DNA from 2 places in the Herminiimonas arsenitoxidans genome. Region 1 is predicted to be linked to the other one. Evidence: predicted binding sites of a transcription regulator. Region 1 holds the regulator's gene; the other holds the start of a gene.
What was found. The regulator LexA, encoded in region 1, represses DNA repair genes until DNA is damaged. The targets are predictions, from matches to a motif close to ACTGTATNNNNATACAGT.

Region 1 (15,804 bases):
CATGTATTCATCAAGATTGTCGGTAGTGCGATAAGGGAAGCCGGTGCCGATCAATGCGTCAGCAATCTTGTCACGCTTGGTAACGCGGATACGCTTTTCGTTCAGATATGCGCCTGCACCTTTGGTGGCGGTGAACAAGTCATTGCGGGTTGGGTCATAGACCACTGCTTGCGTGATTTGGCCGCGCTGTTGCAGGGCGATAGAAACGCAGTACTGTGGAAAGCCGTGTATGAAGTTGGTGGTACCGTCGAGTGGATCGATGATCCAGACGTTGTCGTTTTCGTCGTGCAGATTGGCTGAGGCGCCGGATTCTTCCGCCAGGATGGCGTGATCTGGGTAAGCGGTTTTCAGAACCTCTATGATCGCTTGCTCGGCAGCTTGATCGACTTCAGTCACAAAGTCGTTTGGATTTTTTTCCGTGACTTTGACGCGGTCGAGATCGAAGGATGCACGATTGATGATGGCAGCGCCGCGGCGAGCAGCCTTGATCGCCGTATTAAGCATGGGATGCATAGAGTTTCCGTTAAAATGGCGGTCCCATCGCCTGAGGGCGAGTGGATCCACCTAAATTGAAATTAATGAGCGATGCGGTATAGAGTTGCCATTTCTGACATGATTCCTACCGCGCAATGCCGCTATTTTAAATGAACCAGCCACAAACTGACACGCCTCTTTTCAATCGCCTGCGTTTTGTACTGGTGGAAACCAGTCGCCCCGGCAATATCGGAGCGGCGGCGCGCGCTATCAAAAACATGGGTTTTTCAGAGTTGGTACTGGTCAATCCGCGCTTTCCTGATGCTGCTATGCAGGAGGAAGCAGTGGCTTTTGCCAGTGGCGCACAGGATATCTTGACCTCGGCGCGCATAGTCGGCTCGATTGAAGAAGCGTTGACAGATTGCAACTATGCGGCGGCAGTGACGGCACGCCTGCGTGAATTTTCACCGCCTATCATTTCGCCACGTGTGTTGGCGACACGCTTGGTTGAAGAGACTTCTTTGCGTGCTGCAGTGGTTTTTGGCAATGAGCGCTTCGGCTTACCGAACGAGATTGTTGAAAAGTGTAATGTCTTGATTACTATTCCAGCGAATCCGGATTATTCATCGTTGAATCTGGCGCAAGCCGTGCAGGTCTTGGCTTACGAGGCGCGCATGGCGACGGTGGGAGATGCGCGTGCAGCGACGGATATCGGTTTTCAGGGCGAGGCTGCGAGCATGACGCAGATCGACGGTATGTACGCGCATCTGGAGCAGGCGCTGGTAGCGATCGATTTTCTGGATGCGAATAATCCGAAGAAGTTGATGCCGCGCCTGAAGCGTTTGTTTGCCCGTACACAATTGGAAACGGAAGAAGTGAATATCCTGCGCGGGATTGCGAAGCAGATTTTAGCGAAGCAAAAAAATACCGGATAAATCCGGTATTTTTTCTTCAGTTCTGGTGTTAGTTCCAGCTACGCATCAAACCTACAGCCAAACCTTCCAGCGCAAATTCATCGCGCGACAGATCGACACGTATCGGTTCGAAATCCGGGTTTTCCGGCAGTAACTCGATCAAGGAGCCGGACTTCTTGTAGCGTTTGACGGTGACATCATCACCCAAGCGCGCAACCACGATCTGGCCATTTTTCGCAGCATCGATTTTTTTCACCGCCAATAAGTCGCCATCCAGAATTCCCGCATCGCGCATCGACATGCCGCGTACTTTCAACAGGAAGTCAGGTTTAGCCGAAAACAGCGCGGGATCAACGTCGTAGGTCGCTTCGATATGCTCTTGCGCCAGAATCGGTGAGCCGGCGGCTACACGTCCGACCAGCGGCAGACTCAATTGCATCAAAGCTGGATGTGGCAAGGCCATTTGTCGGCCGGGGAAACGTTCCGCGCCATTGCTACCCATATCGCGTAAGCGTATGCCGCGTGAGGTGCCGGGCGAAATTTCAATCGCGCCTTTGCGTGCCAGTGCTTGTAAATGTTCCTCTGCGGCATTGGCAGAGCGAAAGCCGAGTTCTGTTGCAATTTCTGCACGTGTCGGCGGGAAACCGGTATTTTCGATCGCGTCGCGTATCAAATTCAGAATTTGCTCTTGGCGTGCTGTCAGTTTGATCATTGCGTAGCCTGGCTTGAAATGGCGCGTGAGAAGGCACGTTGCCGTGGACTGTTCATATAAACAGTCTGTATTTTTATACAGTGCATGCCTAAATGCAAGCTGATTTGCTCAAATATGGGTGAAATGACTGCACATTCGGTACGGAAGGTTGCGATAAATGCTTGAAAGCGTTGAGTTTTCTAGCTCGTACGCGTATGATTGCTGGTTTTCCTCTTCCCACACTCGTCTTGACGCCGAGGTGGGCAATCTTCAATCCGTCCAAAAGGAGCTTACATGCGTCATTATGAAATCGTATTTATCGTCCATCCGGATCAAAGCGAGCAAGTGCCTGCAATGATCGAACGCTACAAAGGCATCGTCACCGCACGCGGTGGTGTTGTTCATCGCGTGGAAGACTGGGGCCGCCGTCAAATGGCGTACCTGATCCAAAAACTGGCTAAAGCCCACTACGTCTGCCTGAACATCGAATGTGACGGCGAAACACTGGCTGAAATCGAAACCGGCTTCAAATTCAACGATGCCGTTCTGCGTCATCTGACAGTGAAAATGAAGAAGGCTGAAACAGCGCCATCGCCAATGATGAAGGCTGTGCAGAAGGAAGATGCTGCCAAGAGCCATCGCGCCGAGGCACCTGCTGCCTAATTATTGCAACGACGTATCAGGAGAGTGAATCAACTTCAGTTTGTAGCCACCATCGCCGAGCGTGAAATTTTGCGCTACACCCCGGCAGGTGTCCCGATTGTGTCAGCAGTTTTACTGCACAGTTCGCAACAGATAGAAGCAGGTGTTCCACGATTGGTCGAGTTTGAAGTTGCCGCGATTGCCGCGGGAGAAATTTCAGGCAGATTCAATCAAGCCGAATTAGGCGGGACATTTCAGTTCACTGGTTTTCTGGCACGTAAGAGCCGTAACAGCAAAAGCCTTGTTTTCCATCTCACAGATTTCGAGACCCACATTTAGATACAGGAGCCCAAAATGGCATTCGGTAAAAAATTCGACAAAAGCAAACTCAAAGAAAAACGCAAACAACAAAACCCTTTGTTCAAGCGTAAAAAATTCTGCCGCTTCACAGCTGCACACGTAGAACAAGTTGACTACAAAGACGTGGACACACTGAAAGATTTCGTTCAAGAAAACGGCAAAATCATGCCAGCACGCTTGACCGGCACCAAAGCAATCTATCAACGTCAAGTCGATACAGCAATCAAACGCGCACGTTTCCTCGCGTTGTTGCCGTACACCGATCTGCACCACGCGTAATAACGACTTGAAATAGGAGAAAAACATGCAAGTCATTCTGTTAGAAAAAGTCGTTAATCTCGGCAACCTCGGTGAAGTCGTTAAAGTAAAAGACGGCTACGCACGTAACTTCCTGATCCCACAACGCAAAGCTCGTCGTGCTACGACTGCTGCTGTTGCTGAATTCGAAGTCAAGCGCGCAGAGCTGGAAAAAATCGCTGCAGAAAAATTGGCAGCTTCGCAAGCACAAGGCGAAAAATTGAGCGGTCAATCCGTTCAAATCACGCAAAAATCGGGTGTTGACGGCCGTTTGTTCGGTTCCGTTACCAATGCTGATATCGCTGAAGCGTTGACCAAGCAAGGTTTCGCAGTTGAAAAAGCACAAGTTCGCTTGCCAACAGGCCCGTTGAAAGTCGCTGGCGATCACGTTGTTGCAGTTGCATTGCACACAGACGTAGTCGTTGAAGTGACGATCACCGTAGTCGGCGATCACGCTTAAGTTGTATTAAAGTACCTCAGGCACTCGTTGCCTAGAAAAAGCCGGGTTTTCCCGGCTTTTTTATTGCCCATTTTCTTAAGCCGCCGCTCGCAACAGGTATAATTCGCGCCATGAACACCCGTGCCGATCCGCAATTAGAGTCCCTTCGCGTCCCCCCGCATTCGATAGAAGCTGAGCAATCCGTCCTCGGCGGCTTGTTGCTGGATAACGCAGCGTGGGATCGTATTGCCGATTTCGTCAATCAGGAAGATTTCTATCGCTACGATCACCGGATCATTTTTCAGCACATCGTCAAGCTGATCAATAACTCCAGACCGGCTGACGTGATCACCGTATTCGAGGCCTTGACCAATAGCGGCAAGGCAGAAGAAGTCGGTGGCGTGACTTATCTGAACGCACTGGCGCAGAATACGCCGTCCGCCGCCAATATCCGTCGTTATGCCGAGATCGTGCGTGACCGCGGTGTGTTGCGCAAACTGATTACTGTTTCGGATGAGATATCCGGTAATGCATTCAATCCGCAAGGCAAGGAAGTCAAGCAGATGCTGGATGAAGCCGAATCCAAGATCTTTGCGATTGCGGAAGAGGGCGCGCGTGGCGCACAAGGTTTCCAGGAAATCCAGCCTTTGCTGACGCAAGTCGTCGAACGTATCGACGAGCTGTATAACCGCGACAGCACCAGTGATATCACTGGTGTGCCAACCGGCTTTGCCGATCTGGATCGTATGACATCGGGCTTGCAGCCAGGCGATTTGATCATTGTGGCTGGTCGTCCTTCGATGGGTAAAACCGCGTTCTCGATCAACATCGGTGAAACGGTAGCGATCGAAAGTGGTTTGCCGGTTGCGGTCTTCTCGATGGAGATGGGCGGCACACAGTTGGCAATGCGTATGCTGGGTTCGGTTGGTCGTCTGGATCAACATCGCTTACGTACAGGTCGTCTGGCCGATGAAGATTGGCCACGTCTGACGCATGCGATTCAAAAGATGAACGATGCACAGTTGTACATCGATGAAACACCAGCGCTGAATTCGATTGAGTTGCGTGCACGTTCGCGTCGTCTGTCGCGTCAATGCGGCAAGCTGGGTCTGATCATCATCGATTACTTGCAACTGATGTCGGCCAATACTTCAGGCGAAAACCGTGCGACGGAAATTTCCGAAATCTCGCGTAGCTTGAAAGGTTTGGCCAAGGAATTGAATTGCCCGGTGATTGCGCTCTCGCAGTTGAACCGTTCGCTGGAGCAACGTCCGAACAAACGTCCCGTCATGTCCGATCTGCGTGAATCCGGCGCTATCGAGCAGGATGCCGACGTGATTTTGTTTATTTATCGCGATGAAGTGTATAACCCTGATTCGCCAGATAAAGGTACCGCGGAAATTATTATCGGTAAGCAGCGTAACGGCCCAATCGGCAGCGTACGCCTGACCTTCCTCGGTCAATACACCAAATTTGAGAACTACACCGGCTCGGCCGCCCTGTATCAAGGGGATTGATGTAGTGATTGTTTGCGTATTTTAGAGTTCTCTTCAAAGGCCACTGGTCTTTGTAGCTAATCACAGTATTTCAACATTTTCATATTCAAAGAGAGTAATTATGTTTGGACGACTTCTACCGAAAGAAGGCAAGTTTTTCGATCTCTTCAACGAGCATGCCGAGTTTTGCGTCAAAGGCGCGAAGGAAATGGTTGCCTTGATGACCAATTTCGACGACCTGGAAATTCGTGTACATGCGATCGAAGGTATCGAGAAGCAGGCAGACAAGGTCACGCATGCGACGCTGGATGCTTTGCATAAAACCTTTATTACACCGCTCGATCGTGATGACATCCATCAACTGATCACGCGCATGGACGATATCCTCGATTTGCTCGAAGATGCGGCGCAAACAATCTCTCTGTACGACATTAAAGCGATTACACCTGAAGCCAAGCGTTTGGCTGAGTTGTGCCTGGCTTGTACCGAAAAGGTCAAAGCTGCAGTCGCTCTGTTGCACAACATGGACAATTCGCGCGAGATTCTGGCTATTTGCCAGGAAATCGATCGTCTGGAATCGGATGCCGATCACGTGATGCGTGCTGCGATGTCCAAGCTGTTCCGCGAAGAACCGGATGTACGCAATCTGATCAAGCTCAAGGCGATTTACGAATTGCTGGAAACTGTCACGGATCGTTGTGAAGACGTCGCCAATATCATCGAAGGCATCATCGTCGAGAACGCTTGATTCATTGAGCGTAACGTTGGTGTGCCTTGCCGTTATTTTTTGATGACGTGCAAGGCTGTCTTGTAAGTTTCGCGGTTGCTGATGTAGTTGTCGGTGACATACGCAGATTGAACAAAGAATAAATATCCATGCAAACTCTCCACATGAGCCTTTATGTCCTGGCCTTTTTGATCATATTGGCTTTGATATTCGATTTCATGAATGGCTTTCATGACGCGGCAAACGCAATTGCGACGGTGGTATCAACCGGCGTATTGAAACCGCAAACCGCCGTGATGATGGCGGCGTTTTTCAACTTTATCGCAATCGGTGTTTTCCACCTCAAAGTGGCGATGACGATAGGTACGGGTACGATTGATCCTATTGTGATTGATCACTACGTCGTATTCGGCGCATTGGTTGGTGCGATAGTCTGGAACGTGGTGACCTGGTATTTCGGCTTGCCGTCGTCTTCGTCGCATGCATTGATCGGTGGTTTGGTTGGCGCAGCAGTGGCCAAGGCTGGTACCGACGCATTGATTTCTTCCGGCTTGATTAAAATCATCGCCTTTATCGTGTTGTCACCTTTGCTCGGTTTCCTGTTCGGTTCCTTGATGATGGTGTTGGTATCGTGGTTGTTCGTCAGATCGACGCCGCGCAATGTAGATCGTTGGTTTAGACGGCTGCAACTGTTTTCTGCCGCAATGTACAGTTTGGGGCACGGCGGTAACGATGCACAGAAGACCATGGGGATCATCTGGATGTTGCTGATTGCTGCAGGTGTATCGACCGCAGCCGATCCGCTGCCATGGTGGGTCATCATCAGCTGCTACACCGCGATCAGTCTGGGTACTTTGTTCGGTGGCTGGCGTATCGTCAAAACGATGGGACAGAAAATCACCAAGCTGAAGCCTGTCGGCGGTTTCTGTGCTGAAACCGGTGGTGCGATCACCTTGTTCCTGGCAACTGCCTTGGGTGTGCCAGTATCGACCACGCATACCATTACCGGTGCGATTGTCGGCGTTGGCGCATCACGCAAGATGTCTGCTGTGCGTTGGGGTGTTGCCGGCAATATCGTTTGGGCGTGGATATTCACCATTCCTGCTGCAGCGTTTATGGCGGCAATTGCATGGTGGGTTGGGACGATGATTTTGTGATGCAGTAATGCATCCGCAATAAAAAAAGCCTGCTGAATTCAGCAGGCTTTTTTGTTTCTGGCGAACCAGAGTTGTTACAACACTTCGCTCGCGTGATCTGCCAGACGTGAGCGTTCGCCGCGTGCCAGCGTGACGTGACCGCTGTGTCCCCAACCTTTGAAGCGGTCAACCACATAAGTCAAACCGCTGGAGCCTTCGGTCAGGTAAGGCGTATCGATCTGCGCGATGTTACCGAGGCAGATGATCTTGGTGCCCGGACCTGCACGGGTGACCAAGGTTTTCATTTGCTTAGGCGTCAAGTTTTGCGCTTCATCGATGATCAGGAACTTGTTGACGAAGGTACGGCCACGCATGAAGTTGAGCGACTTGATCTTGATGCGTGAACGAATCAGGTCTTGCGTTGCGGCACGACCCCATTCACCGGCATCGCTGTCGGACTTGTTCAACACTTCAAGGTTATCGTCGAATGCGCCCATCCACGGCGACATCTTCTCTTCTTCTGTACCAGGCAGGAATCCAATGTCTTCGCCGACTGGAACGGTTACGCGCGTAACGATGATTTCGCTATAGAGCTTGGTTTCCAGTACCTGCGCCAGGCCAGCAGCAAGTGCCAGCAAGGTTTTACCAGTACCGGCTTGACCGAGCAGTGTGACGAAATCACATTCCGGATCCATCAACAGATTCAGTGCGAAGTTCTGCTCGCGATTGCGTGCAGTGACACCCCATACGCTGTTTTTGTTGTGAGCATAATCACGCAGCGTTTGGAGGACGGCGGTCTTGCCGTTGATTTGTCTTACCTGGCCGTAGAACGACGCTTCGCCATTTTGCGGTTCCATGTAGACGAACTGATTGACCAGCATCGACGGTACGACCGGGCCGCTCAAGCGGTAGAAGGTATAGCCGGTGCCGTGCTTGTTTTCTTGCCACGACTCCATGCCTTTCGCATGCTTGACCCAGAAGTCATCAGGCAACTGCATGATGCCGGAGTAGAGCAGATCAGTATCTTCCAATACGTGATCGTTGAAATACTCTTCCGCCGGCAAGCCCATGGCGCGTGCCTTGATGCGCATATTGATGTCTTTCGACACCAGTACGATGGAACGGCCCGGATATTGTGCTTCCAGTGCGCGCACCACGCCAAGGATCTGGTTGTCGGCTTTGCCCATAGGCAGGCCTTCAGGCAGCGTGACGTTTTGCAGCTTGGTCTGGAAGAACAGGCGGCCTTTGGCATCCTTGTTGCCGAGCTTCGACAATGGAATACCGTCATCAATGGCATTTTCTTCAATGCCGCTGACCAGCGCATCCAGCGAACGCGAAACCTGACGTGCGCTACGGGCAACTTCGGACATACCTTTCTTGTGGTCGTCCAGTTCTTCCAATGTCATCATCGGCAGATAAACATCGTGCTCCTCAAAGCGGAACAGCGAAGTCGGATCGTGCATCAAGACATTGGTGTCGAGTACGAATAATTTGGTCGGGCCTGACTTGTCCACTGGGCGGCGTGCACCAGACTTGGGTGCCAGCGCAACGGTTTGTGCAGAGGACGAGCGTGGTTTCTCGGATGGCGTCTTGTCGGCGATTTTCGCGCGGACGATGGCTGGCGCCGGCTCGGGGGTCTTGCGTGCTACCGGTTCAATCAGTGTCAACGATTTGACAATCTTGTCCTTATCAGCCTTGGGATAGTCTTGCGGTGACAGCAACGCGGCAGGCTTGGTCGGTAGTTTGGGCAGTGGCATCAGGACCTCGATCTAGAAAGTTTGAGAACATTTACAACAGGTACTAACGGTAGTGCAGACACGAAAAATCGGGGTTGGAAAGCCGAGAAAAAAGTGGATGAGAGACAAGCATGCAAATTAAAAAGTAAAAAAGCCGTTTGGGAAGGCGCATGGCCTAATCCGCAAACGGCTTTCTTCGAGAAAAATTCTTTTGAATTCAATGGGTTCTGCAAACCTAAGCAAGAGCCTTCACAAACTCCAGTACTTCATCGATGTGTCCAGGCACTTTCACTCCACGCCATTCTTTCACCAATTTACCTGACTCGTCAATAATAAAAGTTGAGCGTTCTACGCCGCGTACTTTCTTGCCATACATATTTTTCATCTTCATGACATTGAACATGGTGCACAGCGTTTCGTCAGGGTCAGAAATCAGTTCGAACGGCAAGGCCAGTTTTGCCTTGAAGCCTTCATGCGAGCGGATGCTGTCGCGGCTGATACCGAAGACTTCTGTGTTGGCTTGCTGAAACTGTGGATGCAAGTCACGGAATTGAATCCCTTCAGTGGTGCAGCCTGGCGTATTGTCCTTGGGATAAAAGTACAGAACGACTTTTTTACCTTTGTAATCAGCAAGTTGAAACGTTTGATCGCCGGTCATCGCAGCGGAAAAATCCGGAACGATTTTGTTGAGTGCAGAAGGGCGTTCTTCCACGGGGATATCTTGATCCATTTATCTCACTTTCTCTGCCGATAGTGTCGCGCTGCAGGCGCAGCGGTGTGATCTACGATCGATTCGTTACCAATTCAGCGTGCGCATGTGCAATGCGGCCGAACGTACAGATGGGGACGAGTTTTTATCCTTCAAGCAATAAATGGAAAACTTGTATTTTTATTTCCACCGTCTTGCTGCATAGCGCTCATTGTTGATTGAGCACTATTGAAAAGACAATAATTTTTAGTGTTGGTTCAGCAACACGATGGAAAGTGCTGGCAGATAAGCGTTACGCTTCAAATATCAATGCCAGAGCAACTTTGCGACCCTCTGCCATCAAGATATTGTAGGTGCGGCATGCAGCTTGGTTATCCATACACTCAACGCCGATGCGGCGTGCTGTCAGCGATGCCGTCAAGCGCGGATGGACGAAGCGTTGGCGTGCGCCAGTACCGAGAATGACAACATCCGGAGCAATGGCGTTGATCTGTTCAAAATTCTCGGCCGTCAATGTATCGAAGGAGGCGACAGGCCATGCTGCAGGCGCAATTTCCGGTAGAACAACCAGGCTGTAGTCGAATGGGATTAAATTGATTTCAATGCCATTTTCATCATAGGCAGTAACAGTCTGGTATTGCTGGGTGGCGGTGTTATGAAGCTTCATGATGGTCGTGATCGGAGTGCGGGCGCGGATTTCCGATAAATGGAAGATAAAGAGCGCTTATTGTAACGTTTTCAGCTTTAAACCAGCCTTTATCGATTGATAAAATCGATCGCTTTCGGCAAAATGGATCTCTTTCGCGGTGCAACAATGCCACCGTCATTTGCGCTTGCCCTTCGATCACCGAAGTTTGGTCGATGCTTTCAAGGACATGCGTTCCCATTAGAACCTCAACAAGTTCTGAAAATCACAAGGAACAGTAGCTGTGCGACCGATTCAAAAATCGAAAAAACTGGATGATGTTTGCTACGATATTCGCGGCCCTGTGCTGGAAAAAGCGCGGCAAATGGAAGAAGACGGTCACAAGATCATCAAGCTGAACATAGGCAACCTTGCCGTCTTTGGTTTTGATGCGCCAGATGAAATCGTGCAGGACATGATACGCAATATGTCGAATGCATCGGGTTACACCGATTCAAAAGGCATGTTCGCGCCGCGCAAGGCGATCATGCATTACACGCAGCAAAAGAACATCACGGGCGTCACAATAGACGACATTTATCTCGGCAACGGCGCATCGGAATTGATCGTCATGAGCATGAACGCGCTGCTCAATACCGGCGATGAAGTATTGGTGCCATCACCTGATTATCCTTTATGGACGGCGGCGGTCAGTCTGTCCGGCGGCACGCCTGTGCATTATGTGTGCGATGAGCAGGCAGGCTGGTTCCCTGATATCGAAGATATCAAGAAAAAAATCAATTCGAATACCAAGGCAATTGTTGTCATCAATCCAAACAATCCTACCGGCGCTTTGTATCCGGTTGAGTTGCTGCAGCAGATCGTGGAACTCGCACGCCAGCATCAACTGATTGTTTTTGCCGACGAGATTTACGACAAGGTTTTGTACGATGGCGAGGTACATACTTCGCTCGCTTCATTGGCGGACGATTTGTTGTTCATCACGTTCAACGGTTTGTCGAAAAATTATCGTTCCTGCGGCTATCGTGCCGGCTGGATGGTGGTCTCGGGCGAGAAGCGTCATGCCAAGGATTACATCGAAGGTTTGAACATGCTGGCATCGATGCGTTTGTGCGCAAACGCACCGGGGCAGTATGCAATTCAAACCGCGTTGGGCGGTTACCAAAGCATCAACGATTTGGTCGGTCCTGGCGGACGCTTGCTGAAACAGCGCGATCTGGCGCACAAGCTGTTGACCGAGATTCCTGGTGTGACTTGCGTCAAGCCAAAATCGGCGCTGTACATGTTCCCTAAACTTGATCCTAAGATGTATCCGATCAAGGATGATCAGGATTTTGCCTATCAGTTACTGGCAGAAGAAAGCGTGCTGATTGTCCAAGGTACGGGCTTCAATTGCCCGACGACAGATCATTTCAGGGTAGTATTCTTGCCAAATTCTGACGATCTGACGCTTGCGATCGGACGTATTGCACACTTCCTCGAAGGTTATCGCAAGCGGCTGGGTTGATCCCGCTTCTATTTTCGTCACCGCGTTCGCCAGCATGGGAACGTTGTCTTTTATGTGACCTTATTTAATACAAAGATTATGAAATCCATCAAAGTTGGCTTGTTAGGAATCGGCACCGTCGGTGCGGGTACATTCAATGTTCTGAAGCGTAACCAGGAAGAAATTTCCCGCCGCGCTGGTCATGAAATTGAAATCGTGATGGTGGCTGATCTGGATGTTGCACGCGCCAAAGAGCTGGTCGGCGATCAGTGTGCAGTGGTGAACGATGGCAATTTGGTTGTTGCTAATCCAGAGATCGATATTGTTGTCGAGCTGATAGGCGGCTACGGCATTGCCAAAGACTTGGTGCTGAAAGCGATTGCCAACGGCAAGCACGTGGTGACAGCGAACAAGGCTTTACTGGCAATCCACGGTGATGAGATTTTCAAGGCAGCACAAGACAAGGGCGTGATGGTCGCGTATGAAGCGGCAGTGGCTGGCGGCATTCCTATCATCAAGGCATTGCGCGAAGGCCTGACTGCCAACCGCATCGAATGGATCGCCGGCATCATCAATGGCACCACCAACTTCATCTTGTCCGAAATGCGTGACAAGGGCCTGGATTTCGATACCGTTTTGAAAGAAGCACAACGCCTGGGTTACGCCGAGGCTGATCCAACCTTTGATATTGAAGGTGTGGACGCAGCGCACAAGGCGACACTGATGGCAGCGATTGCCTTCGGTATCCCGGTACAGTTCGACAAGGCGCACGTGGAAGGCATCACCAAGCTGGAAGCTGTCGATATTCGTTACGCAGAACAACTCGGTTATCGCATCAAATTGCTGGGTATTGCCAAGCGCACGCCGCAAGGCATCGAGTTGCGCGTACATCCGACGCTGATCCCGTCCAAGCGTCTGATCGCGAATGTAGAAGGCGCGATGAATGCCGTGCTGGTACAGGGTGACGCCGTGGGCGCAACCTTGTATTACGGTAAAGGTGCAGGCGCGGAGCCAACCGCATCGGCCGTGATTGCCGATCTGGTTGATATCGCACGTTTGGCTGATGCTGATCCGGCACATCGTGTACCGCATTTGGCGTTCCAGCCGAACTCGATGGCGGACACGCCCATCTTGCCGATTTCGGAAGTGACGACCAGCTACTACCTGCGTATGCCAGTGGCAGATGAAGTGGGCGTATTGGCCAAAGTAACAAGTATTCTGGCGGAATCGACCATTTCGATCGATGCGATGTTGCAGAAAGAGCCTGCTCTGGGCGAGACGCAGACCGATATCATCATGCTGACGCATCAGACCCAAGAGAAAAACGTTGAGGCAGCGATCAAGAAGATCGAAGCATTGTCGACGGTGCTGGGCAAAGTGACCAAGATCCGCCTCGAACATTTGAGCTAAATCTTGCTGTCACGAGCGGTGAGGCCGGTTTTGCCCGTGCTTCACCGTTTTGGCTGATTTTCATGAAATAAGCCTTCACTATCCTCCCGCCGCGGTTTTGTTCGGCTCAGTCTGCCAGCGAAGCTATAATACGGCTCTATATGTAACGCGTCGCTGTGCCTGAATCATCCTGTTTCCTGAACAAGTCGGCCACCAACTAATTCAATTATTCCTATGCAATACATTTCCACCCGCGGCTTGGCGCCGGCACAATCTTTTTCTGAAATTTTGCTCGGCGGTTTGGCACCTGATGGTGGCTTGTATCTGCCTGAGAGCTATCCGCAAGTGAGCGACGCGGAACTCGATGCATGGCGTACGCTGTCGTATGCTGATCTGGCATTCGAAGTATTGAAGAAATTCGCCACCGATATCCCTGAAGCGGATTTGCATGCACTGGTGCACAAGACTTACACCGCCGATGTTTATCGCAATGTACGCCGCGGAGAAGAAGCTGCGCGTATCACGCCCTTGCGTTTGGTCGAGGAAAAAGATGGCACCAAGTTGATGCTGCAAGCGCTGTCGAATGGCCCAACGCTGGCATTTAAAGATATGGCTATGCAATTACTCGGCAATCTGTTCGAGTACACGCTGGCCAAGCAACACGCTGAACTGAATATTTTCGGCGCGACCTCCGGTGATACTGGTAGCGCTGCGGAATACGCAATGCGCGGCAAGAAGGGCATACGTGTCTTCATGCTGTCGCCGCACAAGAAAATGAGTGCCTTCCAGACTGCGCAAATGTTCAGTCTGCAAGATCCGAATATTTTCAATATCGCAGTAGAAGGCGTGTTCGACGATTGCCAGGATATGGTCAAGGCTGTGTCCAATGATCACGCCTTCAAGCAGCAGCAAAAAATCGGTACCGTGAATTCGATCAACTGGGCGCGTGTCGTGGCGCAAGTGATTTACTACTTCCGTGGTTACCTGAGCGCGACCACCAGCAATGAACAGAAAGTATCGTTCACCGTCCCATCCGGCAATTTCGGCAATATCTGCGCCGGTCATATCGCGCGCATGATGGGCTTGCCTATCGACAAACTGGTCGCAGCTACCAATGAAAACGACGTGCTGGATGAGTTCTTCCGCACAGGTGTGTATCGCGTGCGTAAATCGGCGGAGACTTATCACACCACCAGTCCGAGTATGGATATCAGCAAGGCATCCAACTTCGAACGTTTCGTCTACGATTTGCTGAATCGCGATGGCGACCGTGTACGCGCCTTGTTCCAGAAGGTGGAAACACACGGTGGCTTTGATCTGTCCGGCAAACCGGGCAGTGACGGCGATGAGTTCAAGAACATTGCAAAGTTCGGTTTTGTGTCCGGCAAATCGACGCATGCAGACCGCGTGGCGACGATACGCGACTTGCAAGCCAAGTACGACCTGATGATAGATACGCACACAGCGGATGGCGTCAAAGTCGCGCGCGAGCATTTGACTCCAGGTGTGACTATGATCGTGCTGGAAACTGCATTGCCAGCCAAGTTCAACGAAACCATACGCGAAGCGCTGGGACGTGATGCTGATCGTCCAGCCGGTTTTGAAAATATCGAAGACTTGCCGCAACGCTTTGAAGTGATGACGGCTGATGTAGAAAAAATGAAAGCCTTCATCGCAAAGCATACCGGCTTGTAATAACAAGATGGCTGCGGCCAGGCCGTAGCTGCCGTATAGGGGCAAGCGGGGCACGATGACGTGCTTCCGCTTACAATCGTTCCATGACCCATTATCGAGCCAAGCATGACTGAACCCAAACCGTTGTTGAGTGTTGCTGAAGCACTTAGCTTCCTTCTTTCCTCCGCAAAAAAAATTACCGAGACAGAAATTCTGCCGACGCTGGAAGTGAACGGTCGGATACTCGCGGTCGCACAGGATTCGCAACTGAACGTCCCGCCTGTCGACAATACGTCTATGGATGGTTACGCAGTACGTGCCGCTGATTGCGTGAGTGGCGAAGCTGTATTGCGCGTTAGTCAGCGGATTCCAGCCGGCCATGTAGGCAAGCCTCTGGAAGCGGGTTGTGCTGCACGCATCTTTACCGGCGCCATGATTCCGCAAGGCGCTGATGCCGTCGTGATGCAGGAAGTCTGCGTTGCAGCTAAGGATGCAGACGGCGATCTGGTAACGGTCAAACACAAACCGGCATCCGGCGAATGGATACGTCGGGCGGGTGAGGATATTCGCGCTGGCAGCACAATATTGACGGTCGGTCAGCGTCTGCGTGCACAGGAGTTGGGCTTGGCGGCTTCGGTCGGATTGGCGCAATTGCCAGTCGTGCGCAAATTACGTGTCGCAGTATTCTTTACCGGCGACGAACTCGCGATGCCGGGCGATGTATTGAAGCCGGGCGCGATCTATAACTCTAATAAATTCACCTTGCGCGGCTTGCTGGAAAATCTCGGTTGCGAGATCAGCGATTACGGCATCGTGCCCGATACGCTAGCCGCGACGCGCGATACCTTGCGCCGTGCCGCTGCCGAGAATGATTTGATCATCACTTCGGGCGGCGTATCTGTCGGCGAAGAGGATCACATCAAACCTGCGGTCGAAGCCGAAGGGCATTTGAATATGTGGCAGATTGCGGTCAAGCCGGGCAAGCCAC
Region 2 (15,804 bases), 770 kb from region 1:
CGTTATTTAATGTGGCAGTCGACAAGCGCAGCACGCTGGAATTGGCGATTGATCATTTGAAAACGCATGCGCCGTCGAAGGTCGATGAGATCGCTTTGCCTGCCGGTTCGCTATACGGCATGGTGATGGTGAACAAGGATACGTGCACCTTGTGTATGTCCTGCGTGGGAGCGTGTCCGGAGTCGGCGCTGACGGATAACGCAAACATGCCGCAGCTGCGTTTTATAGAAAAGAATTGCGTGCAATGCGGCCTGTGCGAAAAAACCTGTCCTGAGAATGCGATTACATTAGCGCCGCGTCTGTTGCTGACCGATGCAGCGAAGCAGCCGATAGTGGTGAACGAAGCAGAGCCGTTTCATTGCATTAGCTGCCAAAAACCATTCGGCACGGCGCAGATGATAGAAACCATGGTGGGTAAATTGTCGCTGCATGGTGCATTTGCCGGGAATATTAACAGGCTCAAGATGTGCCCGGATTGCCGCGTGGTTGACATGATGGCGAACAAACAGGAAGCAGTGGCGACGGACTTAAAGCGGAATTGATTCATATCGTTCTGTTGCGCCTCTTCCAATCAAATAAAGAATGTTCACAGGATCACAATGACGACTGCTCAATCAATCAAGTTTGAATCCCCGGATCAAGGCGAAGAGACCGCGCGTGCCGATGTGTACGGCTTGCTTGCCACTTTGCTCTATGCGCCGCCACCGCAAGACTTGCTCGATACGATCGCTGCGGCACCGACGCAAGGTGACAGTGGATTGGAGCATGCATGGGCGGATGTGGTCGCGGCCTGCAAGACAGTCACGCAAGAAGAAGTACGTGAAGAATACGAGCAACTCTTCGTCGGTGTCGGCAAGCCTGAAGTGATGTTGTATGGCTCTTATTATTTGTCCGGCTTTTTAATGGAAAAGCCATTGGCAGAATTGCGGACAGACTTGGCGCAACTGGGTTTGCAGCGTTCAGACAATGTGGTTGAGAGCGAAGATCACCTCGCGACCTTGTGCGAAGTGATGCGTTATCTGATTGCTTCCGATGATGTGGTGCATGCCAACCTAACAGTGCAAAAGAAGTTCTTCAACGATCACATGCAAGCTTGGGTGCTTGATTGTTGCGCTGCAATAGAGGCTAGTCAGAACGCAAAGTTTTATAAGCCGGTGGCGCGTTTGGCGCGGCAATTCTTTGAGGTAGAGATACAAGCATTCGATATGACTTAAGGAATGCGGCATCGCCAATTTACGCGATTGAAAACAGATTTTGATGTGCTCACTTCATTTGCACAACAAAGGTGCGTTTATTAAGTTTTGGTTATAAAAGAGGGTGCAAGTTGCTAAAAGGTATGCTAACTTACAGGCAAAGATAATATAAGATTAAAAAAGCATATTACGTCCTGACCCACATTACAGGAGACGATCATGTCTGAGAAATCGAAAAGTCCTCGCCGCAATTTTATTGCTGGTCTAGGCGTGGTTGCCGCAGGTGGTGTTGCCGCCAAACTGGCTCCAGAGTCCATTACTTCTGCAATTTCCAATGTCCTTCCCGCGCAAGATCCAGATGGTGATAGCTATCGTCTGACCGAGCACGTCAAAAAATACTACCGCACGACCACAATCTAATTACGAGGTGACAACATGCTGTTAACTCGCAAAAGCAACGCTGTTGAGCGTTCGCCTGCCCGTTTCTCATCCAGCCTTGCCGACAGTTTGTCGCGCGCCTTGCCCACGATGGATAGACGTGGATTCTTGAAACGTTCGGGTATCGGTATAGGTGCAGGGATCGCCGCCGCACAGCTAGGCTTGATCCAAAAGGCCAAGGCAGCCGAAGGCGGCGCAGCTGCCGGTGGCAGCAAGATTGAGGTGAAGCGCACAGTTTGTTCGCACTGCTCAGTCGGTTGCGCCTCGGATGCGATTGTGGAAAACGGTGTCTGGGTTCGTCAGGAACCAGTGTTTGATTCGCCGATCAACCTCGGTGCACATTGCGCCAAAGGTGCGGCCTTGCGTGAGCACGGTCACGGCGAATATCGCCTGAAGTATCCGATGAAGCTGGTCAATGGCAAGTATCAGCGCATCAGCTGGGATCAGGCGCTGAATGAAATTTCCGCCAAGATGCTGGATATCAGAAAAGTCAGCGGTCCAGATTCAGTCTTCTTCGTCGGTTCATCCAAACATAACAACGAACAAGCTGCGCTGTTGCGCAAGTTCGTGTCCTTCTTCGGTACCAATAATACGGATCACCAGGCGCGTATCTGCCACTCGACCACTGTCGCGGGCGTTGCAAACACCTGGGGTTACGGCGCGATGACCAACAGCTATAACGACATGCAGAATTCCAAGGCTGCGTTATATATAGGTTCGAATGCGGCTGAAGCACATCCGGTATCGATGCTGCACATGCTGCATGCCAAAGAAACCGGCACCAAGATGATCGTGGTTGATCCTCGTTATACACGTACGGCTGCCAAGGCTGATCAATACATTCGTATCCGCTCCGGTTCTGATATTCCATTCCTGTGGGGCGTGCTGTATCACATCTTCAAAAACGGTTGGGAAGACAAGCAATACATCAATGACCGCGTCTATGGCATGGAAAAGGTCAGGGCAGAAGTCATGAAGTGGACACCGGAAAAGGTCGAAGAGGCCTGCGGTGTGCCAGAAGCTGAGATATACAAAGCGGCTGAAACCATGGCCATGAATCGTCCATCGACTATCGTCTGGTGCATGGGGCAGACCCAGCACAGTATCGGTAATGCGATGGTGCGTGCATCCTGTATTTTGCAACTTGCCTTGGGTAACGTGGGCAAATCAGGCGGTGGCACCAATATTTTCCGCGGTCACGATAACGTGCAAGGTGCAACCGACGTTGGTCCTAATCCAGATTCTTTGCCGGGTTACTACGGCTTGGCAACCGGCTCATGGAAGCACTGGTGTGCTGTCTGGGGCGTTGACTACGAATGGGTCAAAAAACAATACGTCTCGCAAGAGATGATGGAAAAATCCGGCACTACAGTCTCGCGCTGGGTGGATGCGGTTCTCGAGAAAAGCGAGAACATAGATCAAGATAATACGGTCAAGGCCATGTTGTTCTGGGGTCATGCACCGAACTCGCAGACGCGTGGTCTTGATATGAAGAAGGCATTCGACAAACTCGATCTGTTGGTCGTCGTTGATCCTTATCCATCGGCAACAGCCGCCATGGCCGCGATGAAAGTCGATGGTCAGGAATTGAATCCGAATCGCGCAGTGTATTTGCTGCCAGCGGCCACACAGTTCGAAACATCAGGATCAGTCACCGCATCGAATCGTTCTATTCAATGGCGTGAAAAAGTCATCGAGCCATTGTTCGAATCGCGTACCGATCACATGATCATGTATCAACTGGCGCAAAAGCTTGGTTTTGGCAAAGAGCTGGTTGCCAAGATCAAACTGGTACCAGGCAAAGGCGGCATGATGGAGCCGGAACCAGAGTCGATGCTGGAAGAAATCAACCGCGGCACATGGACCATCGGTTATACCGGTCAATCACCTATGCGCTTGAAAGCGCACATGCGCAACATGAATCTGTTCGATGTCAAAACCTTGCGCTGCAAAGGCGGCAAGGATGCAGAAACAGGTTACGACATGACTGGCGATTATTTCGGTTTGCCGTGGCCTTGCTACGGTACGCCGGAATTGAAGCATCCGGGTACACCGAATCTATATGACACTTCCAAAACCATGATGGACGGTGGTGGTAATTTCCGCGCCAACTTCGGTGTGGAACGAGAAGGTGTCAGCTTGTTGGCGGAAGACGGTTCGCATACCTTGGGCGCAGATATCACGACCGGTTATCCGGAGTTCGATCACATTCTGTTGAAAAAACTCGGCTGGTGGGATGATCTGACCGAAGCGGAGAAAAAGGCTGCAGAAGGCAAGAACTGGAAGACAGATCTTTCCGGCGGTATTCAGCGAGTCACGATGAAGGTGCACGGCGTGCATCCATGGGGTAATGCGAAGGCACGCGCCGTCGTGTGGAACTTCCCGGATGCGGTACCTCTGCATCGCGAACCGATCTATGGCACACGGCCTGACCTGGTTGCCAAATATCCGACGCATGACGACAAAAAGAATTTCTGGCGTATGCCGACTTTGTACAAGTCGCTGCAAGACAAGAATATCGAAGCCAAACTCTACGAGAAATTCCCGATCATTCTTACTTCGGGACGTCTGGTCGAATACGAGGGCGGTGGTGAAGAGACGCGCTCCAATCCTTGGTTGGCCGAGCTGCAGCAAGAGAACTTTGTCGAGATCAATCCAAAAGCGGCGGACGATAGGGGCATACGCAATAACGAGTATGTAATCGTTTCCACGCCGACTGGTGCACGCATCAAGGTCAAGGCCTTGGTAACGGTGCGTGTGGCGGAAGACACGGCTTTCATTCCATTCCATTTCTCCGGCTGGTGGCAGGGCAAGGACATGATCGATTCCTATCCGGAAGGAGCACATCCGATTGTGCGTGGTGAGGCAGTCAACACCGCGACGACGTATGGCTACGACTCGGTGACGATGATGCAGGAAACCAAAACCACCATTTGCAATATTGAAAAAGCACCGGCATAGCGTTGTATCTGACGAAAACGGATAAGTACATACGTAACGGATACAAGAGCTAAGGAGAGATCAAAATGGCACGAATGAAATTCATCTGCGATGCAGAACGTTGTATCGAATGTAATGGCTGCGTGACTGCGTGCAAGAACGAGAACGAAGTGCCGTGGGGCGTCAATCGCCGCCGCGTGGTGACGATAAATGATGGCGTAATTGGGCAGGAAAAATCGATTTCGGTCGCATGTATGCATTGCTCCGATGCGCCATGCATGGCGGTTTGCCCGGTCGATTGCTTCTATCGCACAGAAGAAGGTGTGGTTTTGCATGACAAGGACATTTGCATCGGTTGCGGTTACTGCTCCTATGCTTGCCCATTCGGTGCGCCGCAATTCCCATCCAACGGCGCATTCGGCCTGCGCGGGAAAATGGATAAATGTACTTTCTGCGCCGGCGGTCCGGAAGCTAACGGCTCCAAGGCAGAGTTCGAAAAGTATGGGCGCAATCGTTTGGCTGAAGGCAAGTTGCCAGCGTGTGCAGAAATGTGTTCGACCAAAGCTTTGCTGGGCGGCGATGGTGATGTGATTGCAGATATTTTCCGTGCACGTGTCATGCGGCGCGGCAAAGGTAGCGAAGTCTGGGGTTGGGGCACTGCCTACGGCAAGTCGCATAATCCGGACGCCAAAGCACCGACAGGAGGTAAATCATGATGCGCGCACTGTTTATCTCATTAATGGCATTGGCCTTGTTCGGTTGCGCTGAGAAAAGCCAATCGCAAGCGGATGCGCGTGTATCAGGCGACATGCCGCCGTGGGATGGCGCGAAGGGCGATCCATTTGTCGTCAAAGGCTGGACGCCTGGTAATAAAACCGAGTGGGAAACGCAAATGCGAACCCGTGCTCAATCGCAGAACGAGTACGTGAAAATCAATTGATGCATCCGCGAGGGGAATTATCATGAATACATGGTTCGCCAAACTCGCCGTCGGCTTATCGCTCATGGTGGCGACAGCCGGGGTTGCATTGGCACAGACGAATGAGCCAGCCGCGGCAAGCAAGGCAGCGGCATCACCGCCTGCGACGCAAAGCATGTCGAATATCGAGTCAGACGATATTCTTTACATGAAACAGAATCAGGCTGAGCGTACGCAAGTTCAGCCCGGCAATCTGGCTCCGGTGTATCGCCAGATCAAAGAAGGTGGTGAAAATTATTCCAGCTTACCAGCATTGGAAGCGGGCGTTCTGATCCAGCCACAAATGAAATTTCCCGGTCAGGCACGCGCTACAACAGCGGGTGAGGCATGGCGTCTATATCGCAATGGCCCTTTAACAACCTACGGCGGCTGGCTCATCATCGTTGCAGTACTAGGGATCGTGGCTTTTTATTTCTCGATCGGTACGATCAAGCTGAAAGAAAAGCGTACAGGTCGTTTGATCGAGCGCTTTACATCGATTGAGCGCCTGACGCACTGGACTGTAGCGATCAGTTTTCTGACGCTGGCATTGACCGGCTTGGTCATGCTGTTCGGGAAATATGTGGTGCTGCCGGTATTTGGGCATAGCGTATTCGGCTGGCTCGCATACATCTGCAAGAACGTACACAACTTCATAGGGCCGGTTTTCACTGTGTCGCTGATCTTGATGTTCGCGATCTTTGTCAAAGATAATTTCCCGGCTAAAGCAGATTGGAAATGGCTGATCAAGCTTGGTGGCGCACGAGGTCATGCCAGCGCAGGTCGTTTTAACGCCGGTGAAAAATTGTGGTTCTGGGGAGGCGTGGTTTTCCTCGGCTTGATCGTGAGCGCATCCGGCTTTGTGCTGGATATGCTGGTGCCGGGGATACTGTACACACGCGGCAATATGCAGATCGCAAACGTGATCCATCTGGTTGCTGCCGTATTGATATTCAGTGCATCGCTGGCGCATATCTATATCGGTACCTTGGGTATGGAAGGCGCGTATGAAGCAATGGCTACCGGCTATGTTGATGACGCTTGGGCCAAAGAGCATCACGACCTCTGGTACGACGATATTGAAAAAGGCAAAGTGCCAAGAGTGCGTACCCAAGAAGGCGCTGAAAAAACCGGCACACCGATCAAGGCTGTCTAAGGAGATATGCAGATGAAAAAGATACTGATGGCATTGCTCGGCATCATGGTCATGGGTGCCGCTTCAGCCAAATTGCCACCCTTGAGCGATGAAGCCAAAGCCAAGGCTGCCGAAGCCAAAGCCAAGACAGCCTGGAGCGACAAGGTCGCTGCGTATCAGTTGTGCGAATCACAAGATCGTGTGGCTGCAGCTTATTTCAAAAGAACGGGCAAGCCGAAGCCTACTATTGCCGTTCCGCCATGTACTAATCCTGGACCGTATGTCGCCTTGGTGGCGGCAACGACGACAGTGGGCGTAGCCGATGCGAAACCAGTGCCTGCTGCCGGTGCCAAAAAGTAATCCTCACATTTCCTGCCAAATCAGCACCTCAAGCTAGGCAAGCGTTATCAGGTCTATGAACCTGATAGCGCGCATGCCGCTATAATCTCGCGTGTACTATCGAAATATTGAATCTTGCTTAGGCATTATTCAATGTTTTGTGCGCTACCACGCATCATGCTTAGCATGATTCTGATAACTGAGTCCGATATGAACAGTGGCATTTGCCAGCCCTGTTCAAAATGAATTGTCCGTTGCCCATGTCGTATCGCCCTGAATTTACCAGCACGCCAGTCAAACTGACGTATGACGTTAATGCCGTCAATGAAACCGCACAGACTTCGGCTGTAGCGATTCCGGCTGAGCGTCCGCTGACGGTGTATGTCGATGGTCGTGAACTGATTACCTTGATGACCTTGGGCGCTGCGCCGGAAATGCTGACGCTCGGTTATTTGCGTAACCAACGCCTGGTGGAGTCGATTGAAGAGATTGTCTCGGTGCATGTGGATTGGGATCAGCATGCGGTGTCGGTCACGACGCGTGATGGCATTGCCAATATCGAAGAACGTACAGCAAAACGGGTCGTCACCACCGGTTGTGGGCAAGGCACGATGTTCGGCGGTTTGATGGATGAGGTCGACACCATCGTCTTGCCGACAGATGCCAGACTCAAACAATCCACGCTTTATAAAATCGTCAACACGATCCGTACGCAGGATTCTGTCTATGCCAAGGCAGGATCAGTGCATGGTTGTGGACTGTTTTCATCCGAAGGCGATCTGCAATACTTCATCGAAGACGTCGGTCGTCACAATGCAGTCGATTCCATCGCCGGCATCATGTGGCTGGAAAATATCAGTGGTGCTGACAAAGTGTTTTACACCACAGGTCGCCTGACTTCCGAGATGGTGATTAAAGGTGCGCAGATGGGCATGCCGTTCTTGATCTCGCGCTCCGGCACGACACAAATGGGTCATCTGGTGGCGGAAAAGGTCAATATGACCTTGCTGGCACGCTGTACCGGCAAACACTTTTTGCTCGTGACGGGCAAGGAACGCATGGTTTATGAGCCGGAGTTGCTCGATTCCTCACTGCGCGTTGCGTAACCTCTCTATCAACCACTCAGCGTATTCTTTCGGCAGCACTTCCTGAGTACGTTAAAATTGCGGCTACAAAAATGAATAGCCGACGCCTCAGTCGCAATCTACTTCCTCATGTCTTTACTTGACGCTACTCGCGATGCATTCGGTTTGCTCTTTTCGGGCGATGCCGTGCTGTGGCGTATTATCTGGATATCACTCAAAACATCCATCGTTGGCCTGCTGATCGCAACGCCGATTGCAGTGCTGCTCGGCTATTTGATCGCAACGCGTGAGTTCATCGGCCGTCGCATTGTGATCTGGATTGCGCAAGCAGCCTTGTCGCTGCCGACGGTGTTGATCGGTTTATTGCTGTATCTGATGCTGTCGCGGCAAGGTCCACTTGGTTCGCTACAATGGTTATTCACTCAAACCAGCATCATCTTCGGGCAAGTCCTGATTGTCTTGCCGGTTCTGATTGCCTTTACCTTATCGGCAGTACAAGCAGCTGACCCGCGTCTGGCAGAGACAGCAATCGTGCATGGCGCATCCAAATGGCGTGTCATGCTGACGGTGTTACATGAAGTCCGCTTCGGCGTGATGGCGGCCGTGATCAATGGTTTTGGTCGTGTGATTTCCGAAGTTGGCTGCGCGATGATGGTCGGCGGGAATATTGCAGGCGAGACGCGCACGATTACGACAGCGATTGCTCTGGAAACCAGCAAGGGTGAATTTGCACAAGGGATTGCGCTGGGTATCGTTCTGATTGCGTTCGCCTTGTTGATCAATGCCGCGATGATGTTGTTGCAAGGTGATGCCCGTCCAGCGAGGAATATGTGATGGATGCACTTTTATCGATACAACGTTTGCAAAAGAACTTCCATCAGCGTCGTTTGCTGGATATCGAAAATCTGTCGATTGCACAATCGCAAGCGTATGTGCTGACCGGTTCCAACGGTTCAGGAAAAAGCACCTTGATGCGCATATTGGCTGGGCTGGAATCGGCTGATACGGCGGATGTGCGATTTCAGGGAGTCACAGCTAGCCTGTCACCGTATCCGCGCGTGATGCGCGATGCCATCGTCTATGTGCATCAGCATCCTGTAATGTTTTCCACCAGCGTTGCCGAGAATATCGGTTACGGCCTGTTCGTGCGTGGTATACCGAAAAACATCATTGCCGAAAAAGTAGAAGAAGCCATCGTCTGGGCTGGCATTACGCATTTGCGCAAGAACGTACCGAACTTCTTGTCTGGCGGTGAAAAGCAACGCGTTGCATTAGCGCGTGCCCGCGTCCTGTCGCCGAAATTATTGCTGCTGGACGAACCGACTGCGAATCTGGATGGATCTGCGCGTGAACAGGTGATTGCTTTGATTCCGACGCTGGTACGCGAAGGTAGCAGTGTGATCATGGCGTGTCATGATAGGGACTTGATTGCATTGCCTGGTGTGCAGCGCCTGAAGATCCGCGATGGCAAGCTTGAACTGCGGCAAGCACACTTACACGAAGAGTAAGGTTTTCCCCGGTAATACGCCTACGTACTTAAGGTAGCCGCAAGGTAAAAAGTGCGCCGCCATTTAACGGCGTACTCAATTGCACACTGCCTTGGCGATTTTCATTGCGATGCGCTTTTGCAATCGCGTCACACAATGCCATGCCGAGTCCGGTCGATGGCTTTTCTTCCGCAGCATCCAATCCGGTTCCATCATCCTGAACTGTGAAGACGATTTCTTCATCTACTTTCTTGCATCCGACGACTATGTTGGTGCGCGCAAAGCGTGTGGCGTTTTGTAATGCTGCATCCAATGCCAGAGCAACCAAATGTTCGTCAAAGAAAGCAATGGCAGGCATATCATCGGTATTGATGGTGATGTCTAGTTTTGATGGTGTCGCTATGCGGTCGCGTAGCAAACCGTTGAGAAAATCATCCGGACTGACGGCTTCTATGCGTGTAGTCAAACCTTGTGTGGACGCTTTGTACAAGGTGAGAAAGCCAATCATCTTTTCACGTAATGCGACACAACTTGCGTGTGCTTGCCTGGCTTTGTCTTGATCGAGATCATCAACTAAAGCCGATAGTTCACCTTCCAATGCACCCAAAGCATTTTTCAAGTCATGTACAACGATGGCGGTGAGTTGTTGATCCATACTTATGCCTCGACGCTGGCTTTAACCAGTGTTTCGCGCAGGAAGCGATACATCTTGGCGACGCGTTCGCTATTTGGCATCAATACATCCAGCTGTGCCAGATAGGCATTCACGCGTTCTACGTAGTTGCGATCCAGACCTTTTTGGCTCATCCACAGTAGATGTAGTTGCGCGGCGGCGAGCAATACGCCGGTATTGTCCGGTGTCGCGGTCAAGGCTTCTTCCAACTTGGTCAGTGATTCGTCGAACTGGCCGGCACGCATTAATTGCGTTGCCTGATCAACGATCAAGGCGCCTTCGCTGATGGCTTCATCAACGATTTTTTCAATCAAGGCTTCGTTGCCGGTATCTTGCAAAACGCGACGCGCGTAGGCGACCAGACGTGTATTTTCATGATCAGCCTTGATGGCTTTGGCCATGATGCGTGCGCCTTCTTCATTGAGGCCAATAGAGAAGGCGGCCTTTGCCAGTGCCAATGTATTGGTATCAGGACGTATGCCATCAGCCATTTCTTTGGCTGATTCAAATGCTGCCTTGGCAGAGTCGATATCGCCAAGGCGAGCGAATGCCTGTGCGGCAATAGTCGCTTGTCGGGCGGAAAAATGTGCGTCGTCCTGGTGATCTTTAGCCGCGTTGCTTAATACAGAGAGTGCATTGGCCGCTTCGCCGATATCGACATGCACTTGCGCCAGCGACAGGGCATCGGATGCTTGTGCCGTGAGCGAGCCGCGTGTGTGGGTCAATGCCTTGTCAAACGCGGTGCGTGCCTGTTCCAGATTGCCGACACGATATGCGGCATCACCCATCAGGCGGCTGCGTCGTGCGGATGGAATCACGTCATACGATTTGTTGAAAGCATCAAGAACAGCTTCTTCGTTACCTTGTGCTTCAGCGATTTGTGCGAGCAGATCGTAGGCGTCGATGAATTTGGCATTGACGTCCAAGACGTCTTGCACAATTTTCTTGGCTTCATCGAGTTTGCCAGCGGCTTGATCGCATCGTGCCAGCCCAAGTTTGGCCCACACCAGATCGCTGCGTAAACCGAGTGCCTTGAGATAAGTGACGCGGGCATCGTTGATATTGCCTAATTCGAGTGCAGAGCTGGCTTGGATTTTCAGGATATCTACTATCCACTTCGGCTCGACTTTTAAAACTTTGTCGCATTCAGCGATGGCGCCAGTCAGATCTTTCATCTGCAAGCGATCAGTGATCGGCTTCAAGGCGTTTTGCCTATCGAGCAAACGTTCGATGCGATCCGCAATCTTGCCGCCGGTGAGCGGTTTGACCATGTAAGCATCCGGCTGAAATTCTGCTGCGCTGGCCACGCTGTCATAGCTGCTTTCTGCCGTGATCATGAAAAACATGGCAGTCGGCGATAGCAGTTTTTGCGAACGCAAGAATTCCAGCATCTGCTGGCCGTTGGTTTCTTTATTGAGGTTGTAATCGCAAATGATTACATCGTAGTTGGTAGAACGGATGTATTTGATTGCATCGTTAGGCGTGGCGGCCTGATCGACTTGCTCAATACCTAATTGTCCTAATTGGGTGCGAATGTTTTGTCGCATTGTCGACATGTCGTCTACGACTAGTGCGCGCAATTTGGCAAGACGGCTATTGAGAATAGTGGCCATTATGGTGCGGAAAATAAGGATTTCCCATCATACGGCTATGTTTCTAGAGTTGCCACAAGAGAATGCTCTTCTTGCAAGTATCTGATGGTATTGCGCGATAGCGCTAATGTGCTGACTCGCCTCCCATGGTGGGAGGCGAGTTGTACGCTTATACCGGTAGTGTTGCGCGGTGTCGGGCAGCTGTAGCGGCAAGAGCAGAATGCGCTACGGTATAGGATGGCGTCGTGAAAACAGGTGAGCTTAGTGAGCGTGCTGCAGCTGGTGTACTCACTTTGGATGATGCCGCAAGTGGCAGCATCATAGGCTTGCTGTGTACCGGCCCGCGACGTTTGATGATTTCGACAGACATGCGGCCGTCAGTCGCAGGCTGGCATAGCATGCGCAATGGAGCAGGAGATGATTGGCTTTGGTCGGATAAAGGGCGAAACACAAAGGTCAAGCCATCATTGCTGGCAGCTAGCAGTTGCAGGCGGCGTAAATGGTCCGGTCTCGCTTCCGGCAACCAGCACAGCAGTGCACCGAAATCCACGCTTTGCATAGCCTGTTCGACAGCCCAGATTCTATCCATGGGTTTGTCAGCTTTGATCAGGATGACATTCGAGAGATCGATGCCCAGATCAGCCAGTGACGCGGCAGAGGGAATATGTGGTGGCGCCAGCAGAATCACGGTTTTGCCAGCTTGCGTGAGCTGCCTCAAGGCAGGTGCCAGCACAAGCAATTCACCGACATCCGGGCGTGGCATCAGCAACTCAATCAAAACGGAGGAAGGCCAGCAACCATTCGGCAATTCCTGATCCAGTGCGCGATAGCCGGATGGGATAGGTTTGGCGCGACGCGTTTCATTGCGGTCGTCGTGCCAGAGTGCCTCGGGCAATGAAGCGAAAATGGACTGTGCTGAAGCGGGAAGAGCGGATGCCAGTGCGACCATAAAACCTCCAAATACTGATTGGGATAAGGCGTCAGCGAGTCGACGCATTACCAATATACTGTATATGCATACAGTATAAAAGGTTTTTTTGAGAATTCAGCTATTTGTAGCCAGATTGAAACTGGCTGGGATTATTTGTCCGTTCCTTGAACTAGTGCCATACGCCTGCGCAGCCGTTCCGCTTCAACACTATCTCCAGCTTGCTGCGCACGCATGGCTTGTATGCCCAGCCAAGCCAGCAAAGGACGACGCCATCCCTGAGCGGATGCGGTATCTACTGCCAGTGTCAGTACGGCCGGTGTGGCACGGTTGGTGCGGAACAATACGCCGGCCGCGACCAGACGGGAAAGTGGGTCATCTATGCTTTGCAAAGCAACTGCAGCGGCTGTATCTGATGTTGCGCCGGCTACTGCGCGATGCTGCGATGGCAGTGATGCGACATCCTGAGGTTGTATGCGTCCGGTCAGATAATCGGCATAGGCACGTTCCGATACTGGGGCATCCTGCCGCAATTTTTCGAAGCCGCTGCATTCTTCCAGCACCAGGCTGGCTACGCGACTGGCGCAACGCGTGAGTTCTACGCGCGCGAGTAGATCGATGCGGCCGGTGCGTGCTACTTCATTGCGGGCGTAAGCAAATTCCTGCTCTTCAGCGCGTGTATTGCCTGCCAGATAGGCGTTGGTAGCCAGATCGGTCGCGCTCTTGGCATTCATTTGCCAGTCAGGTAGAGGTGTTCCGGCGCAGGCTGCCAACAGTCCGACGAGACTGGCAGCTAGCAGCGTATTTAAAAGGCGAGATGTCATGGCAGGGTCAACTCCGTGTCGCGTGCAAATGGCCATTTGCGATTGATCTCGTTGACCAGTTGTTCAACCTTGCGCAAGCTGCGATCAACTTCTGCGCGCAGCGAGCCGAGGTCGTTGGTTGCCGATTTGGCGTTGCCGCTGATGACTTGCGCGTCGTTTAATACTGCATCGACCTTTTTCAAGCTGGCTCTGGCTTCACCCAACATGGCATTGAGCTGGACGATGGTGGCCTGGCTGTTGCCGTCTTTGCCGAATACCTGATTGTCGGTCTTGAGCAGCAAGCCATCGACCTTGGCCAAGACAGCGTTGGCGCGATCCAGCGTCGCCACCATTTTTTGAGCATCTTTTTCGTTGCCGAACAGTGCGCCCAAGGCACCGTTAGGGCCGTTGAGTTTTGCTGTCATGCCTTGCAAATTCGTCAGGCTGGCATTGAGTGCCGAGTCGGCTGAAGTGAGATTGTTGATGTTTTCAATCAATTGCTTGGCAGAGGAAACCAGGATCGGGATTTCCGCCGAAACATCGCCGACCAGCAAGGTGCGTTCGGCTCCGGCTTCCAGCGGTGGATCGGTTGGAACGCCGGTGTAAGCACGTATGCGTGTGCTGCCGACGATGGCGCGCTCCATCGTAAAGACGCTGGATGTACGTAACCAGTGCGCGTCTTTCTTGGCGACAGCGACTATCATGCGTGCCTTGCCATCTTTACCTAATTCAATACGGCTGACACGTCCTACAGGGAAGCCGGAAAACGTCAGGTCCATGCCCACCGACACGCCTTCAGAATCGTCCGCCAGCAGCACCAGTTCTTGCGTGGCTTCGAATGCGCCTCTGGCATACATCAAGTAAGCCGCTGAGCTGCAAATCAACACAATCAGGAAGATGAGCAGGATGGCTGCCTTGAACTCCAGATTGCTGGGCGCGAGGCCGGGCAGCTGCGTTTTTGGCGGTGGCGGAATGGATGAGTCTGGTTGTTCTTGCATGGCAATCAGGCGCAGTCGCTATAAGAGTTAATAATAATTGCCCATCAGGGAAGCAATCTCAATCAGCAAAATGACGAAGAACAGGCGAACCATGGCAGCCAGCTCATTGGCCGCCTTCGAACGGCTGTGTAGCGATGTTTGGGATGTATCGTAAAGCGAGGAAGCCATCGGGATCAAGGACACGGCCAGACTGAAGAACAAGGTCTTGAGCATGAAAATCATCGACACCGCAGGATTGAAAATCTGGCCAACGACGCGCGTATAACCGGCCAGTGCCCATTGCGTGAAGCCATAAACGGAAAGATAAGCCAGGATCAAGGTCAGCACGCAGCTTACTGCTGCCAGCATCCAGACGGAAAATATGCCTGCTACGGCACGGGGGAAGAATTCTCTGCGTATCGGATCGATACCTTGACGTTGCAACGCGTGCAAATCGCCGCGTGCGCGCATTTCTGCCAGCTCTACGCCATCCGGCAATGTGCGTCGCAGTGCGATAAACAAGGCCGCTGACAGTGGAATGAGTTCCAGCACTAATACGCGGACGACCATCTCCAACGCATATTTTGACAGGCCATAACTCAGTGCGGTAACGACTACGATGCGTATCAGGATGACGCTGGCCAGCGCAGACAAGACGGAAAACCAGATCAGATTTGCCGTGGTGCCCAATACGATTTGATAGGCGATGGCATGACGATTCTCACGTTTGTACGTGGTGGGGGACAAGGCCAGAGACAGCACTACGACGCCAAACAGTACTATGCGCCAGCCACCCAGCAGCCAGCGCAAGGTGGCACCGCCCATCTGTAGCAGTGTATCTGGAAGGGATACTTTTGCAGTCATGCGAGCATGGTAGCAGTGAATCGGCCTGTCATTTCATTGTCCGGAAGGAAAGTTGCAGTTCAGATGTAGAGGAAATTGCAGATATAAAGTGAGCGAACTGATTTGAATAAGACCGTTTGCACGGCATAGCGTACTTTGACTTCATTGCAGGATCGCTCCACACTGGAGCTCTTGTACTTTACCGCATTGCCTATGAACTTCTTTACGCCGGATCGCCTGGAAAAAATCAAGGCGCTTGTCCATGGAGATAAGCCTTTCATCTTCGACGATGGCGATATCCGCACTTTGCATTTTGATGAACGTGTCGTGCAAAGCGCCATGCGACTATCGGCTCCGGATGAATTGGTGATTCCCTATACGCAAGCGATGACGGGATTTTTACTATTCAATCC

Region 2: a site for LexA is predicted at 12,847-12,864, ahead of imuA (translesion DNA synthesis-associated protein ImuA). Genes of this name have one in related genera too.

Annotation. Positions count from the first base shown of each region.
Region 1 covers NZ_LT671418.1:1,160,287-1,176,090, reverse strand. The annotation lists gene BQ6873_RS05510 (inositol monophosphatase family protein) at 1-513, opposite strand, end outside; gene BQ6873_RS05505 (RNA methyltransferase) at 645-1,409, shown strand; gene lexA (transcriptional repressor LexA) at 1,438-2,100, opposite strand; gene rpsF (30S ribosomal protein S6) at 2,374-2,742, shown strand; gene priB (primosomal replication protein N) at 2,767-3,060, shown strand; gene rpsR (30S ribosomal protein S18) at 3,076-3,360, shown strand; gene rplI (50S ribosomal protein L9) at 3,386-3,838, shown strand; gene BQ6873_RS05475 (replicative DNA helicase) at 3,949-5,334, shown strand; gene BQ6873_RS05470 (DUF47 domain-containing protein) at 5,435-6,061, shown strand; gene BQ6873_RS18220 (hypothetical protein) at 6,094-6,273, opposite strand; gene BQ6873_RS05465 (inorganic phosphate transporter) at 6,190-7,197, shown strand; gene BQ6873_RS05460 (PhoH family protein) at 7,272-8,933, opposite strand; gene BQ6873_RS05455 (peroxiredoxin) at 9,148-9,642, opposite strand; gene BQ6873_RS05450 (Mth938-like domain-containing protein) at 9,914-10,288, opposite strand; gene BQ6873_RS17995 (hypothetical protein) at 10,275-10,508, opposite strand; gene BQ6873_RS05445 (pyridoxal phosphate-dependent aminotransferase) at 10,551-11,774, shown strand; gene BQ6873_RS05440 (homoserine dehydrogenase) at 11,853-13,163, shown strand; gene thrC (threonine synthase) at 13,377-14,837, shown strand; gene BQ6873_RS05430 (molybdopterin molybdotransferase MoeA) at 14,943-15,804, shown strand, end outside.
Region 2 covers NZ_LT671418.1:391,022-406,825, forward strand. The annotation lists gene BQ6873_RS01825 (4Fe-4S binding protein) at 1-542, shown strand, start outside; gene BQ6873_RS01830 (TorD/DmsD family molecular chaperone) at 600-1,214, shown strand; gene BQ6873_RS01835 (hypothetical protein) at 1,413-1,613, shown strand; gene BQ6873_RS01840 (formate dehydrogenase subunit alpha) at 1,629-4,592, shown strand; gene fdh3B (formate dehydrogenase FDH3 subunit beta) at 4,658-5,287, shown strand; gene BQ6873_RS01850 (hypothetical protein) at 5,284-5,511, shown strand; gene BQ6873_RS01855 (formate dehydrogenase subunit gamma) at 5,534-6,685, shown strand; gene BQ6873_RS01860 (hypothetical protein) at 6,698-7,024, shown strand; gene BQ6873_RS01865 (formate dehydrogenase accessory sulfurtransferase FdhD) at 7,264-8,109, shown strand; gene BQ6873_RS01870 (ABC transporter permease) at 8,218-8,922, shown strand; gene BQ6873_RS01875 (energy-coupling factor ABC transporter ATP-binding protein) at 8,922-9,596, shown strand; gene BQ6873_RS01880 (sensor histidine kinase) at 9,625-10,230, opposite strand; gene BQ6873_RS01885 (tetratricopeptide repeat protein) at 10,233-11,861, opposite strand; gene imuA (translesion DNA synthesis-associated protein ImuA) at 12,010-12,789, opposite strand; gene BQ6873_RS01895 (hypothetical protein) at 12,921-13,592, opposite strand; gene BQ6873_RS01900 (MlaD family protein) at 13,589-14,569, opposite strand; gene BQ6873_RS01905 (MlaE family ABC transporter permease) at 14,597-15,412, opposite strand; gene BQ6873_RS01910 (fused MFS/spermidine synthase) at 15,548-15,804, shown strand, end outside.